Regions from separate parts of the Blautia caccae genome, predicted to be linked through region 2. Evidence: riboswitches for the same ligand, from Rfam matches in the RefSeq annotation. Region 2 holds a riboswitch; the other holds the start of a gene.

Region 1 (7,347 bases), on a different contig from region 2:
GTCCGGCTTTACCATATTGGTAACTCTGGTAAACCCCCGTCCGGAAAAATCCGCGTAGGCCTGATATCTGGAATTATAGGCCCCCACAGAGATTACCCGCCCTGCCGTGGAGGGAATGGTAAGGGTGATTTCCGGCACAGGAAACAGAAAACGTGTCCCCTCGTTCAGAGCAGCACCCCCGGGCATCCACAGATTGTACCTTCCATCCACAATTCTTCCCGGAATCAGATTGACTTTCCACACGCCGCTGTCCACATAGGTGTTCTGGGGGATAAAATCGATGAAAATCTCCTGCGACAGGCTGAAAGGACTTGGTTTTCCGTAGTATATGAGAATCTGCGTAGTCCCCAGATTAAATCGCTGAGGCCCCAATATCTCCTGAAACGGGCCTGCCACCTGTCCGTTTGGATGCTGCAGGGAGATATCCATCCGGTCCACATACTGCTTCCATATCTGCAGATTCATTCCCGTCTCATAACCGCCGATCTGAAGCGGAACCACCTGACTCTCTCCCTGTGCCAGGATTCCTGAGGTGTGCACAGCCTTATTTCCCTCATTTCCCGTTCCCACGCAGATCACGGTCCGTCCCAGACTGGATACATTGTCCAGATACGCCTCAATAAGTGATTCACCGCTGTGGGAACCGTAATTGTTTCCGAAGCTTAAATTCAGAGCAAGGGGCATCCCCATGGCAATGGACTGACGGATACAGTAGTCAACCCCCTGCATCAGCTCTGTCGTCCTGGGAAATCCCTCTTCCTGCGGTGTTCCCAGCTTCACAACAATGATCTGACTCTCTGAAGCCACACCCCTGTGAAGTCCTCCGGAAGCCCTTCCGCTGCCGGCCGCGATACCGAGAACACCGGTGCCGTGTCCGCTCAGATCACGGCTTGGGACCACAGAATACCGCTCCGATGACGCGGGTCTGCGAAGCGCTTCATCGATCTGCTCTTTGGTATACTCGGTTCCGATGACATAGCCCTGGGGCGGGCTGCCGGGCACAGTCTGATCCCACAGCCTCAGAATACGGCTGCTTCCGTCCTCATTGCGGAAATCCGGGTGTGCATAATCCACCCCTGAATCCACACAGCCCACAAGCACGCCTGCACCGAAAAGCGGCTGTCCGAGAGGTGAAAATCCGCTCTGCACCGGATTGATGCAGGAAGCAGCGCGCCCCTGCTCCACTGCGAAAAACAATCTTTTGGGCATTTCTATGAACTCTATCTGAGGATAATCCGTAAGACCCTGAATCTGGCTTTCCGGCACGGAGAGAATGGCAAAACCACCCAGCAGTTCCACTGCCCGAATCTCCGGATTCAGTGCCCCCTGCAGACTTCCTGAATATTTTACGATCAAATCCCATCTCCGCTCCTCCGGCTCAAATCCCACATCCAGCACAAGAGATCTCTCCCTCTCCCGGGGTGTGGCATCCAGAGCCAGATTCAGAAGATTTTCCAGCTTCTGATCCTGCATGGCAACTCCTGATTTTTGCTGTATCTCTCCATTATATGCAAAAAAAGCAGCCGAAATCTGTCTTTTATAAAACAGATTTCGGCTGCTGTCATATATTTGGTCAAACAGGCTTACGCTGACCGAATCACATTTAACCCTGAAGTGATTTCGTCTTGGTCATAACATGATACGGGCCTGCCACAAAGAACACACCGCCTATCATATTTCCGATCGTCACGAATAACAGGTTGTAGAAATAACCTCCTATGCTGACTGCCGCATCACCTGCGTTCAAAAGCCCAACTGCCAGAATACTCATATTGGCAACGCTGTGCTCAAATCCGCAGATCATAAATACGAAGATACACCAGAATACCATGATTAGCTTTCCTGATTCAGATTTCATCTTTAATGCGCACCATACAGCCAGACAAACCAGGATATTACAGAAAATACCCCTTACCAGAAGCTGTACCGGTGTCAGTGACATCTTTGCAGCTGCTACCTGTGCGAAATAAGCACCTATATCACCTTTCGGCACTCCGGTGAGCTGGAATCCTGCTACACCCAGCAAAGAGCCGAGAATATTCCCCACATAACACAATATCCATGCTTTGACCGTCTTGCCCCAAGGAATACATCCATTGAAAGATGCACTTCCGAGAACCATATTGTTACCTGTAAACAGCTCGGCACCCGCCATGATAACAAGGCTCAAAGCTGCGGCAAATGCAAAAGCCTGCACTGCTTTCAGCATTGGTGACCCTGCTGCATTCAAAGGTGTTCCCAGCGTAAATGTCACAAAACTTCCAAAGGCAATGAAAAGCCCTGCGGTGATGGAAGATACCATATATCCGAAGGTATTGTTCTCCATGAAGTTTATCTTTCCTTTTGCCGCGTTGCAGACTGCATTGAATTCATCAAAATACATACATTTTCCCCCGCTTCTTTAGCTAAATTATGTATACAAAATTCAGGTACGGCTTAACCGTACCTGAATTGTCCTATATTTAGTTTTCAATATGAATTTTGCTTAGAACAGACCGGAAATCTTTCCTGTCTCGTCAACATCGATTCTCTCTGCAGCCGGAACTTTCGGCAGACCGGGCATGGTCATGATCTCTCCGGTAAGAGCAACAATGAAGCCGGCACCTGCGGAAATCTTCAGGTTACGAACTGTTACTTCAAAGTCTTTCGGTGCGCCCAGTTTTGTCTGGTCATCTGTCAGGCTGTACTGTGTCTTAGCCACACAGATCGGGCAGTTTCCATATCCGAGAGCTTCTAACTGAGCAGCCTGTTTCTGCGCATTTGCAGTCAGAACAGCTTTCTTGCCGCCGTAGATCTTCTGAACGATCTGGTTTAACTTGTCCTCAATGCTTCCTTCCAGTTCATAGGAGAAAGTAAAGTCATTCGGTTCTTCCACAAGACGTACCACTTCTTTAGCCAGTGCAACGCCGCCTTCGCCGCCTTTTGCCCAAACTTCGGAAAGTGCAACATTAACGCCCAGTTCTTTACATTTTGCTTCTACCAGGTCAAGCTCTGCCTTGGTATCTGTCGGGAATGCGTTGATTGCAACAACACACGGCAGTTTGTAAACGTTTGTGATATTGCTTACATGTTTCAGTAAGTTCGGGAGACCTTTTTCCAGTGCTTCCAGGTTCTCGTTGTTCAGTTCTGCTTTCGGCACGCCGCCGTTGTATTTCAGGGCACGTACAGTAGCTACGATAACAACTGCGCTCGGTGTCAGGCCAGCCATACGGCATTTGATATCCAGGAATTTCTCTGCGCCTAAGTCAGCACCGAATCCTGCTTCTGTGATAGCGTAATCGCCTAATTTCAGTGCCATCTTGGTAGCGATCACAGAGTTACATCCGTGAGCGATATTAGCGAATGGTCCGCCGTGAACGATTGCGGGTACATGCTCCAGAGTCTGAACCAGGTTCGGTTTCAGAGCGTCTTTCAGCAGTGCGCACATAGCCCCTTCTGCATGTAAGTCATGAGCTGTAACAGGTTTCTGCTCGGAAACCTTACCATATGTATAACCAACGATGATTCTTCCCAGTCTTTCCTTCAGGTCTGTAATGTCTTTTGCCAGACATAGAACAGCCATGATCTCGGAAGCAACTGTGATATCGTATCCGTCTTCTCTCGGACAGCCGTTTGTCTTTCCGCCCAGACCATCAACTACGAAACGAAGCTGGCGGTCATTCATGTCAACACATCTTCTCCAGGTAATCTTTCTTGGGTCAATGTTCAGGTCGTTGCCCTGATAAATATGATTATCCAGCATTGCTGCCAGCAGATTGTTTGCCGCACCGATTGCGTGGAAGTCACCTGTAAAATGCAGGTTGATATCTTCCATTGGAACTACCTGTGCATAACCGCCGCCTGCAGCACCGCCCTTTACACCGAATACCGGTCCCAGGGATGGCTCACGGAGCGCTACCATTACATTTTTACCTAATTTCTGAAGGCCATCAGCCAGACCTACGGTTGTGGTTGTCTTTCCTTCTCCGGCAGGTGTCGGGTTGATAGCTGTAACCAGAACCAGTTTTCCGTTCGGTTTATCAGATTCTTTTAACAGATTGTAGTCAATTTTAGCTTTGTACTTACCGTACTGCTCCAGATATTTATCATCAATACCTGCTTTTTCTGCAATCTTGGTAATTGGCTCCATTGTGCACTCCTGTGCGATTTCGATGTCTGTTTTGAATCCCATGTTAATACCCTCCTTTTCATGGCAATAGTCTTGTTTTCTGCATGATTCCGCCGCTGTCTGCATATGAATGCTTTTGAAAAAAAAGGGCAACATTTGTCAATTACACAATTACAAACGTTGCCCAGACGGTCGGCTCTCACTTACATTTTGATTTCACTGTGGTGCTCCACATTGTAATCCGTCAGAAATCAAAACTATTATTTTGTTATGTCTATAATTTATCACAATTTCCGATTACTGTCAATGCTGTATTATATTAAAAATTCACAACAACATTTCGACAATTTTACTCTATTTTCCGGCGATAAACGTTAATACTTCTTCTTTTTTGGGCATAACACGGAGTGCCCCTTTCTTTGTAGTGATAAGAGAGGAAGCTCCGTTGGAGAATTCCAGCATTTCATAGAGCTGGTCCTCTGTAAGACCCTCAATTCCGTGCTCCAGCACATAATTCAGTGCGCATGCACCGAAGGTATCGCCTGCTCCTGTTGTCTCAATAGTATTCTCCTGCAGGAACGGTGCGTGGAATACTTCCCTGCCCTCATGGAACGCTGTGCTTCCCTCTTTTCCCATGGTCACGTTCATCAGCTTCAGATTCGGATACCGGGACAGCAGCATATGGGCGCCTTCCTTCACATCTTTCGTCCCGGTCATGAATTCCAGCTCTTCCTCGGAAATCTTCAGGAGGTCACATTTTGAAAGACCGTATGCGATCTGTTCTTTTGCAAGCTCCATGCTGCTCCACAGCGGAGGGCGCAGGTTCGGGTCAAAAGAGATGAGAAGTCCCGCTTCTCTAGCAATATCAATAGCCTTTGCAGTCGCCCGGCGCACACCCTCATGGGTCATGGACAGGGTGCCGAAATGAAAGGCTCTGGCTGATTTTATGTATTCTTCGTCTATCTGGTCAACGCTCAGCATCATGTCCGCACCGGGATTTCTGTAAAACGCAAAGTCCCTGTCCCCATCCTCAAAAGTATGGACAAACGCCAGTGTTGTGTGGACTTCCTGATCCTCATACAAATGACTGGTATCGATTCCCAGGCTGTTCAGCGTATTTCTCAGGGATGTACCGAACTGGTCTTTACCCACAACTCCCAGAAAAGATGTCTTTTTTCCAAGATTATTGAGCATAGCCAGCACATTACACGGCGCTCCGCCGGGATTTGCCTCAAAAATGGGGTTGCCCTGTCCGCTCACTCCGTTTTCCGTAAAGTCGATCAAAAGCTCACCAAGCGCGATAACGTCAAAATTCTTGTTCATATATGTTCTCCTTGTCCGTTTTATTCTACTGTGAATTATATTCGTTTTGCCTGCTTTACGCAAGTACCGCGGCACAATTATTCATAAAAAATACATTGTATGTAGAATTATTGTAACTGTTCAGTCAGGTCTGCGCATTTACTGCGCTGACCGTGCAAAAGAGTAGTGGCGGCAGGTATTCGCCCCATCGCGAAGCGATTTTTAATGGGCGAATACCCGTAACGATTCAGCTGGCTGAATAGTTACGAATTATTCTTAATGAATCGAAAGGTTTTCTTTAGAATTTCTTTAAAATTGAACCTGCTAATTCTTTTAAATTCTATGGTGTAATTAAGAAGGTAAGAAAAACGTCGAAATTGAGGTGAATTTTATGAATATATTGAACCAAATATGGGAATATGCCTCCATCTGCCCGGAAAGAACAGCCATCTGCTGCGACGGACAGTCTGTTACTTACAAAGAGCTGGAGTTATATTCTGAGCGTCTGGCCCGTCATATTGAGCAGCAATGCGGACAGAACTATGCCCCCATAGCTGTATACGGCCACAAACATCCCCTGATGCCTGCGGCATTTCTGGCCTGTGTCAAATCAGGCAGGGCTTACTGCCCCATTGACACCTCAGTGCCGGACTCCCGGGTGGAAATGATCCTGGATGCCCTGGATTCCCCGATTCTTCTCTCCCTCTCTCCTCTCCATGCGGACTGCAGGGATAAACGAATCCTTTCCCTGCAGGATATTGATGTCATGGTACATACAGATTTGTCCCGCATGGATAACCGCATGGGCGATACCGTACCCGAACCGGTTTCCGGGGATGATATCTTTTATATCATATTTACTTCCGGAAGCACAGGAACCCCAAAGGGCGTCACAATCACGGAAAGGAATCTCAGCAATTTCCTGGACTGGTCCATCACCCTGGGAACCTCCACCAATGCCAAAAAGGGAAAGGTATTCCTGAATCAGGCCCCCTTTTCCTTTGATCTGTCCGTAATGGATCTGTATACATGCCTTGCGGTGGGCGGAACTCTCTGGTGTCTGACAAAGGATGTGCAGAAGGATTACCAGAAACTGCTGGAATCCCTGAAACGATCGGATGCCGCAATTATGGTTTCCACACCATCCTTTGCCGATGTGTGCCTGTCAGACCCGGCTTTTGCACAGACGGCTCTGCCAAACCTTGGCCTGTTTCTGTTCTGCGGGGAAACCCTTGCCAACCGGACAGCCCGCAGGCTTCTGGAGCGTTTCCCCTCTGCAAAAGTCATGAACACCTACGGTCCCACGGAGTCCACCGTGGCTGTCACTCAGGTGGAAATAACGCCAGAGCTGGCTGCCGGCACTTCCCCTCTGCCTGTAGGCAGGCCAAAACCCGGCACCACACTGCAGATCTGCGGTCCCGACGGGCGCGTACTTCCTGAGGGAGAAAAAGGGGAGATCATCATACTGGGCAATACCGTAAGCCCCGGCTATTATCAGAACACACTGCAGACAGAAAAGCACTTTTTTACATACACAGAAGAGGGAATCCCCGCACAGGGATACCGCACAGGGGACAAAGGATATCTGAAAGACGGCATGCTATATTACTGCGGACGCATAGACCTGCAGATCAAGCTGCACGGATACAGAATCGAGCTGGAGGATATAGAGAACAATCTTCTCCGTCTCCCCCAGATAGAAAAAGCTGCCGTACTCCCCAACATAAAAGACGGGCGTGTCAAAAGCATCAGTGCCTATCTGGTCTGCCCCGGCATGACGGCGCCGGAGCGTACTTACGCGGAAATGCTGAAAGAGAGTCTGCGCACCTTCCTTCCGGAATACATGATACCGAAAAAACTCATCTTCATGGACAGGCTTCCCATGACCGGAAATGGCAAGGTTGACAGAAAGGCCCTCGGGAGCGCAGTTCTTTGAG
Region 2 (7,347 bases):
TTCCTCCTCTTATGAATGTACATTATGTGACTTCATTATAAGTCAGAAACGTATATATCACAAGTGAAATTCATGTCTTTTTCCTTCAAATTTCTTTGAATTTTTTTATTCCGATTTCTTCCATAATAAAAAAAGAGGCAGGGATAAAACCGGAAATTCCGGTCTTATCTCTGCCCCAAAGCGGAGGCGAAATCAATTAGTGATGGAACAGACGAATGCCTGTAAATGCCATCGCCATATTGTACTTATTGCAGCACTCAATGACTGCGTCATCGCGTACGGAGCCGCCCGGCTCTGCGATGTATTTTACGCCGCTCTTGTAAGCGCGCTCGATATTGTCTGAGAACGGGAAGAAAGCATCAGAACCTAATGTAACATCTGTCAGCTTGTCCAGCCATGCGCGTTTTTCCTCACGTGTGAACACTTCCGGTTTCTCTTTGAAGATTTTTTCCCATGCTCCGTCAGCCAGAACATCCATATATTCCTCACCGATGTAAACATCAATGGCATTGTCTCTGTCAGCACGGCGGATACCGTCGATAAACGGCAGATCCAGTACCTTCGGGCACTGTCTCAGCCACCAGTTATCAGCCTTCTGGCCTGCCAGACGGGTACAGTGTACACGTGACTGCTGGCCTGCGCCGATACCGATCGCCTGTCCGTCTTTTACGAAACAGACGGAATTTGACTGTGTATATTTCAGTGTGATCAGAGAGATCTTCAGGTCCATCAGCGCATTTGCAGGAATCTCTTTATTCTCTGTCACAATATTGGAAAGCAGCTCATCATCAATGGAAAGCTCCTGTCTTCCCTGTTCAAATGTGATGCCGAATACCTCTTTATGCTCCAGCGGAGCCGGCTGGTAATCCGGGTCGATCTTGATCACATTGTAGTTGCCGTTCTTTTTCTGTTTCAGGATTTCCAGTGCCTCATCGGTATATCCGGGAGCGATAACACCGTCGGAAACCTCTCTCTTGATCAGCATTGCTGTGTCTTTATCACACACATCAGACAGGGAGATAAAATCTCCGAAGGAGGACATTCTGTCAGCGCCCCTTGCTCTCGCATAGGCACATGCCAGCGGTGATAACTCGCCCATATCGTCTACCCAGTAGATTTTTTTCAGCACATCTGTCATAGGAAGTCCCACTGCCGCGCCTGCCGGAGACACATGTTTAAAGGAAGTCGCTGCCGGAAGCCCTGTGGCTTTTTTCAGCTCTTTCACCAACTGCCAGCCATTAAAAGCATCCAGGAAATTAATATATCCCGGCTTGCCGCTTAAAACTTCGATAGGAAGCTCGCTGCCGTCAGCCACATAGATTCTGGAAGGTTTCTGGTTCGGATTACATCCGTACTTTAACGCTAATTCTTTCATATTCCGATTCTCCTTTATGCTTTTCTATTATTTATTTTTATTCACGATCCTGGTTTCATACTCACCGGTTGCGATATCTATATAACGTACAAACAGAGATACTTTATTGTCCTCATTCAGGCTCTCCCACACATCTTTTGTGAATGCATCGATATCATTGGGAACTCCCACCAGCTTCGGTTCTCCCTCAAAACTCGGCAGCGGATTGCCGTCATGCATATAAGTATGAATGAAATGTCCCTCTCCGTTAACCGGGTTTTCATAGGTAAATGTATAACGGCAGCAGCTCTCAGGATTGCCGTTATTGCTCTTTAAAATAGACATGGCATAGTGGTATGTGCCGTTCTCCACCTGCATGATACCGGAGATTCTCGGTGTATAATTAGGGCCGTCCGGCTCAAATTCACGAGTTCTCAGGGACTGCTCAAAGGAGATTCCCTTTTCCATACCTTCATAGACAGTGTCTGTCTGGTCACCGTTGGTGACAATCGTCTTATTTCCGATCACACGTACCGGTGCATATATAATCAGGCTGGGATCAGTCAGCTTAGACGGGTCAAATGCCTGGGTGCGGATACCCTCTCCCTCTTCAACGAACACACGGTTTCTGCTGTTCTCACTTCTGCCCATGATAAAATATGCAGTAACTGCCTTTGTTCCATCCTCAGACTTACCAATAACAATTCCCCTGCCCGGGTACGCATTTTCTCTCAATTCATTTTCAAGTGATAACATTTTCATGAATTCCTTCTCCTTCTCATTTTGACCATAATAAACTGCTGCCGACCAACCGACAACTTTTCATAACAACAAAAAAAGCCCACACTCTGAACATACTTGCCCAGACGGTCGGCTTCCAACACTTATACTCCCTGTGGTTCATTCCACTTCCGTCAGTCATATAAGCAATTTAAACATTATCACGGAATTCTCCCCTTGTCAACGCTTTTTTGACAATTTTTGCAGCCAGAGCAGAATCCATAGCGGATTTTGAGCAAAAGATCAAAAATGACAGCTTTACCGCAAAAGCAAATCCCCACTAATATACGCTGCGCCCCTCCGCGCCGGTACCAACAGGCCAGCCATATCTGACTGGCCCTCTGCATAGTCTGCTGTCCGTTTCTTTTTATCCCTCACACACCTGAAAAATATAGAATTTCAAATAATAAGACTCCTCCGCGGCCCAAAGAATCGGATGATCTGCTGCCTGTGTCCGGTACTCCACCTGCCGCAGTCTTTTGTGCACATTTCTTGCCGCCTGCCCGATGGTCTGTGTAAACATCTCATAGGACATAAAATGCGAACAGGAACAGGTAGCCAAAAATCCCCCGTCCTTCACAAGCTTCATAGCCCGCAGATTGATTTCCCGATACCCCTTCACAGCGTTCTTTACAGAATTCCGCGATTTGGTAAACGCCGGCGGGTCCAGTATTACCACATCGAACTTCTTCCCCTGCTCCTCCAGCCTGGGAAGCAGCTCAAACACATCCTCACACACAAATTTTACAGTCTCTGACAACCCGTTCAGCGCAGCATTTTCCCTTGCCTGCTCAACAGCCAGTTCTGAGGCATCCACGCCCAGCACGCTCTTTGCCCCTGCAATCCCTGCATTCAGTGCAAATGACCCTGTATGCGTGAAACAATCCAGCACCTCTGCATCCCTGCATAATCTCTGGATCGCCAGTCTGTTGTACTTCTGGTCCAGGAAAAATCCGGTCTTCTGTCCGTCTTCCACATCCACCAGATACTTCACGCCGTTCTCGCAAATCTCCACCTTTGTATCAAAGGGTTCCCCGATAAATCCTTTTACCAGTTCCATCCCTTCCTGTCTTCGCACCTTGGCGTCACTCCGCTCGTAAACACCGCGGATCACCACACCGTCCCGGGCCATCTCCTCCTTCAGAAGTTCCAGTATCTTCCCCTTCAGCCTGTCAATCCCAAGTGCCAGTGACTGTACCACCAGCACATCAGAGAATTTATCCACAACAAGTCCCGGCAGAAAATCCGCCTCACCGAAGATCACACGGCAGCTGCTTGTATCCACTGTTTTTTTCCTGTATTCCCAGGCATCCCTCACCCGTTTCCTCAGAAATTCCTCATCTATTTCCTGCTCTGACTTCCTTGTCATCATACGGATTCTGATTTTGGAGTTGGTATTGATAAATCCTCTGCCCAGGGGATAGCCGTCAAAATCGTGAACGATCACCATATCCCCATTCTCAAAACTTCCCAGGATACTGGCGATCTCATTGTCATATACCCACGGACCTCCCGCTTTCAGGGAACGTCCCTCCCCCTTCTTCAGTGTCGCAATTGCAAGACTCATGTGTGTCTTCCTCCATTTTCTCTATTTTTTCTGTCCCAGCACAATATAAGCGATTCCGCAGAACAGGCCGCCTACCGGGAATAGGACCCAGCTCACCTGCCAGGCATTCTGCAAAAAACTCCAGAGCAGGAAAACTGCCGTTGTCACGATCATGATGCAGGCTGACCATTTGGCAGCCAGCGGCATATGGCTTTCCTCATCCAGCATACGCAGCTGCTCCGGTGTCAGACGCTCACGGTACAGCGGATCATGCTCTTTATTGTACTCCTCTATATTATATTTGCTTTTTGCAAGGCCTGTATGGACCAGAAGCATAACACCCACACTGACCATGAGAAGCATCACAAAGCTGTAAAATGCGGATGCCTCCACCCCAAAAGGCGCAGGCAGAAACTTCTGCAGTTCATCTGCCACAATACTCATCAGAATGATCCCGATACCTGCTGCGATCCTCACTGAAAAGACGCGGTTAAACCGGTCTGTCTCCTCCTCCGTATAGAAGGGCTGGATGTAAGGATGCTTTTTTGTAAAATCGCTGTGCCGGATTCCTGCAACCACCACCGTCAGTACAGCTACGATCACAAAGGGCAGCATCACAATATCCTGCAGATTTTTCATAAAACCTTCCATCCCCTCAAAAAGAGTGGTGAAGGCACCTCCTATTATCAGTAATCCCACACATAAAGTAACTGCTTTTCCAAAGCTGTTCATGTGCTCTTCATATTTTGAGGAATCTTCTACACGCTCCGCTTGTGCGTCTCCCCGCATAAGGGTATCCATACTGCAGGAAAACAGATCACAGAGCTGCAGGATTTTTTCCATCTCAGGATAAGAAGTGCCTGCTTCCCATTTGGAAATTGTCTGTCTGGACACCTCCATCTTCTCTGCAAGCTGTTCCTGTGTGATCTCCTCCCTCTTCCTGTAATACTGCAGATTCTCTCCAAAACTCATAATGATTTCCTCCATTTCTTAATCTTGATTTTGGAATCATTATAGAATTGCGTTCATGTAAACACTACCAATTTCCTGTTGCTTTTGAGGAAATCCATGTAAACTTACGGTTGCACCCCGCTGTTTAAGCGGGTTTTCACACTTTTCCACCGGGGGCAGAACGCATCCATATATCCATAAAAAATCCGGTTGTGTCCCCGTTCTAAAAGGTGGACCAGCTCATGGGTGACCACATATTCCAGACATTCCCTGGGATATTCCCCCAGCCAGACATTGAGCCAGATCCTCCTTTTCTCCACATTGCAGGTACCCCACCTGGTTTTCATATCCCGCAGGCGCCACTCCTCGGCGTGGACACCCACTCTCTCTTCACACTCCTGTATGACCTGAGGCAGTATTTCCTCCAGACGTGTTCTGCACTCCCGCTTCTTTTCCTCCCGCTCCGGGCCTTCATATAATTCCCAGGGCTGCGGACTCTTTCTTTTTCCCTGCCGTTTTGCTTCGATCCAGTCACTTCTCTCCCGGATGAAACGTCTGATATCATGTTCCGGCATCCGAAGCGGTGCGGATACACGAACGCTCCCGTCCGCGCCCACGCGCAGATACATATTGCGGATGGCTTTTTTTGTGACCTGGATGTCCAGTCCGTTCTCCGTAAGATGATAAATCTTTACACTTTTCCCGGAGGTCTTTACCATGCCAGGACCTCCGGTCCGTTCTCTGTCACAAGCACCATGATCTCCCACTGGGCGGAGGGCAGTCCGTCCTCTGTATAAACAGTCCAGCCGTCTTCGTCATCAATAAAGATATCACTGGCGCCCATATTGACCATAGGTTCTATGGTGAACATAAGTCCCGGCGCCATCACCATGCCTGTATCGGCCCTGCCGATATACCCAACCCATGGGTCCTCATGGAAATCCAGGCCAATACCGTGCCCTCCGATTTCCTTCACTACGCTGTAACCGTTTTTCTCTGCATGCTCATGGACTGCCTGGCTCATATCCCCCAGAAAACCCCAGGGCCTTACCTGCTCCAGTCCCTTTTCCACACACTCTTTTGTGACACGCACAAGGCGCTCCTTCTCCTCCCCCACGTCACCGATACAGAACATTCTGGAGGAGTCAGAGTAATAGCCGTTCAAAATCGTGGACACATCCACATTGATGATATCCCCCTCCTTAAGAATGATCTCTTCTGAGGGAATGCCATGACACACCTGATTGTCAATGGAGGTGCAGACGCTCTTTGGAAATCCTTCATAGCCGAGAGGGGCCGGCACTGCCCCTGCCTTTGCGGTGATGTCATATACCCAGCGGTCAATTTCGGCTGTAGATATTCCCTCTTTGATATGCTCTGCAACATAATCCAGAATGGCAACATTGATCTCAGCGCTCTTCCTGATCCCGGCAATCTGCTCCGGTGTTTTAATGATCTCCCGCTTCGGGACGATTCGCCCCTGGGACTGCAGATGAATCAGCTTATCATCAAAAGGCCCGTGGCATTTTTTATATTTTTTCCCGCTGCCGCACCAGCAGACATCATTTCTCCCTAAACGATTCAATTTATTTCCTTCCTTTCCCTTAAAATCTCCCTTAATTTTTCTGTCACAGCCTCCGCAAAAACTCTGTGTCCCTCAGGGTCCAGATGGACAGAATCCTCCGCACCGGGCATAGTCACAGACGCCGCATCCAAAAAGGCGCAGCCCTGCCGCTTCGCTGTCTCCCTGTAATATCCGGCCAGCTCTTCGGAGATCTTCACTGCCCGCTCTCCGCCGAACATGGGGGAGAATTTGTGGTCCACGATCTCCTCCCGGATCTTAAGAGGGGATACCAGCAGGATCTCCGGCACCGGCTCCCGGTTCTCCCGGAAATACATCTTTATGGTCTTCACCAAAGTCTCCGCTCCTGCTGCCACATCGGACGCAGACAGGGAAAACCGCTGTTTTATATCATTTGTCCCCAGCATCAGCACCACCACATCCAGAGGACTGTGGCTTTCCAGACAGGGAATCAGATATTTCAGCCCGCTTTTCATCCCTTCAATGGGATCATCCCAGACGGTCGTCCTTCCATTCTGTCCTTCCTCGATGATTCGAACCTGTTCCTCCTTCAGGGCCTCCTGCACCAGACTGGTCCAGCGCACGCCCCAGGGAAAACGGCCCCCGGTCACGCCGTCATATCCGTGGGTATTGGAATCTCCATAGCATAATACATTTTTCATCTCTTATTTCTCCATTGCCTCGTATTCTTCTCTTGTAATGCAAAACAGATCATGGGGCATGTCGAGCCCATAGTAATGCTTCACAAAGGAACCTGTTATCTTCATGCCGTTTCTTCTGGCCACATTCCGGGACGACGTATTGTTATCCCGGATAATAGAATAGACTTTATCAGCCTTTAATGTCTCAAACGCGTAATCCCTGCAGGCCCTGGCAGCTTCCGCAGCGTAGCCGTGGTGCCAGAATTCTTTACAGAACAGATATCCAACCTCCAGCACCTGTTCTTCCCCGCATTCCTGCATGGTAAGGCCGCACTGGCCGATCAATTCTCCTGTCTCTTTCGATATAACTGCCCACAGGCCAAAACCATACTGCCTGTAACGGGCAAGCTGCCTTTCCAGCCACTCCTCTGCCTCCTCATCGGAAAAAGCATGGGCATAGGCATACATCACTTCCGGGTCCTGCAGCATTTTG

Evidence for each region. Region 2 has a riboswitch for ZMP and ZTP ahead of WMO65_RS17145 (IMP cyclohydrolase). Riboswitches for the same ligand answer to the same signal wherever they lie in the genome.
Region 1: linked by a shared signal. The riboswitch ahead of WMO65_RS22190 (formate--tetrahydrofolate ligase) and the one ahead of WMO65_RS17145 (IMP cyclohydrolase) in region 2 are both predicted to bind ZMP and ZTP.

What each region holds. Positions count from the first base shown of each region.
Region 1 is NZ_JBBMFP010000027.1:36,116-43,462, reverse strand. Features, by position in the region: gene WMO65_RS22200 (S8 family peptidase) at 1-1,473, opposite strand, end outside; gene WMO65_RS22195 (formate/nitrite transporter family protein) at 1,604-2,383, opposite strand; gene WMO65_RS22190 (formate--tetrahydrofolate ligase) at 2,486-4,171, opposite strand; ZMP/ZTP riboswitch at 4,284-4,370, opposite strand; gene WMO65_RS22185 (carbohydrate kinase family protein) at 4,463-5,431, opposite strand; gene dltA (D-alanine--poly(phosphoribitol) ligase subunit DltA) at 5,802-7,346, shown strand; gene dltB (D-alanyl-lipoteichoic acid biosynthesis protein DltB) at 7,343-7,347, shown strand, end outside.
Region 2 is NZ_JBBMFP010000016.1:75,144-82,490, reverse strand. Features, by position in the region: gene WMO65_RS17150 (phosphoribosylaminoimidazolecarboxamide formyltransferase) at 197-1,375, opposite strand; gene WMO65_RS17145 (IMP cyclohydrolase) at 1,403-2,116, opposite strand; ZMP/ZTP riboswitch at 2,208-2,286, opposite strand; gene WMO65_RS17140 (class I SAM-dependent rRNA methyltransferase) at 2,502-3,701, opposite strand; gene WMO65_RS17135 (helix-turn-helix transcriptional regulator) at 3,723-4,652, opposite strand; gene WMO65_RS17130 (M48 family metallopeptidase) at 4,757-5,350, opposite strand; gene WMO65_RS17125 (methionyl aminopeptidase) at 5,344-6,216, opposite strand; gene WMO65_RS17120 (SGNH/GDSL hydrolase family protein) at 6,213-6,875, opposite strand; gene WMO65_RS17115 (GNAT family N-acetyltransferase) at 6,879-7,347, opposite strand, start outside.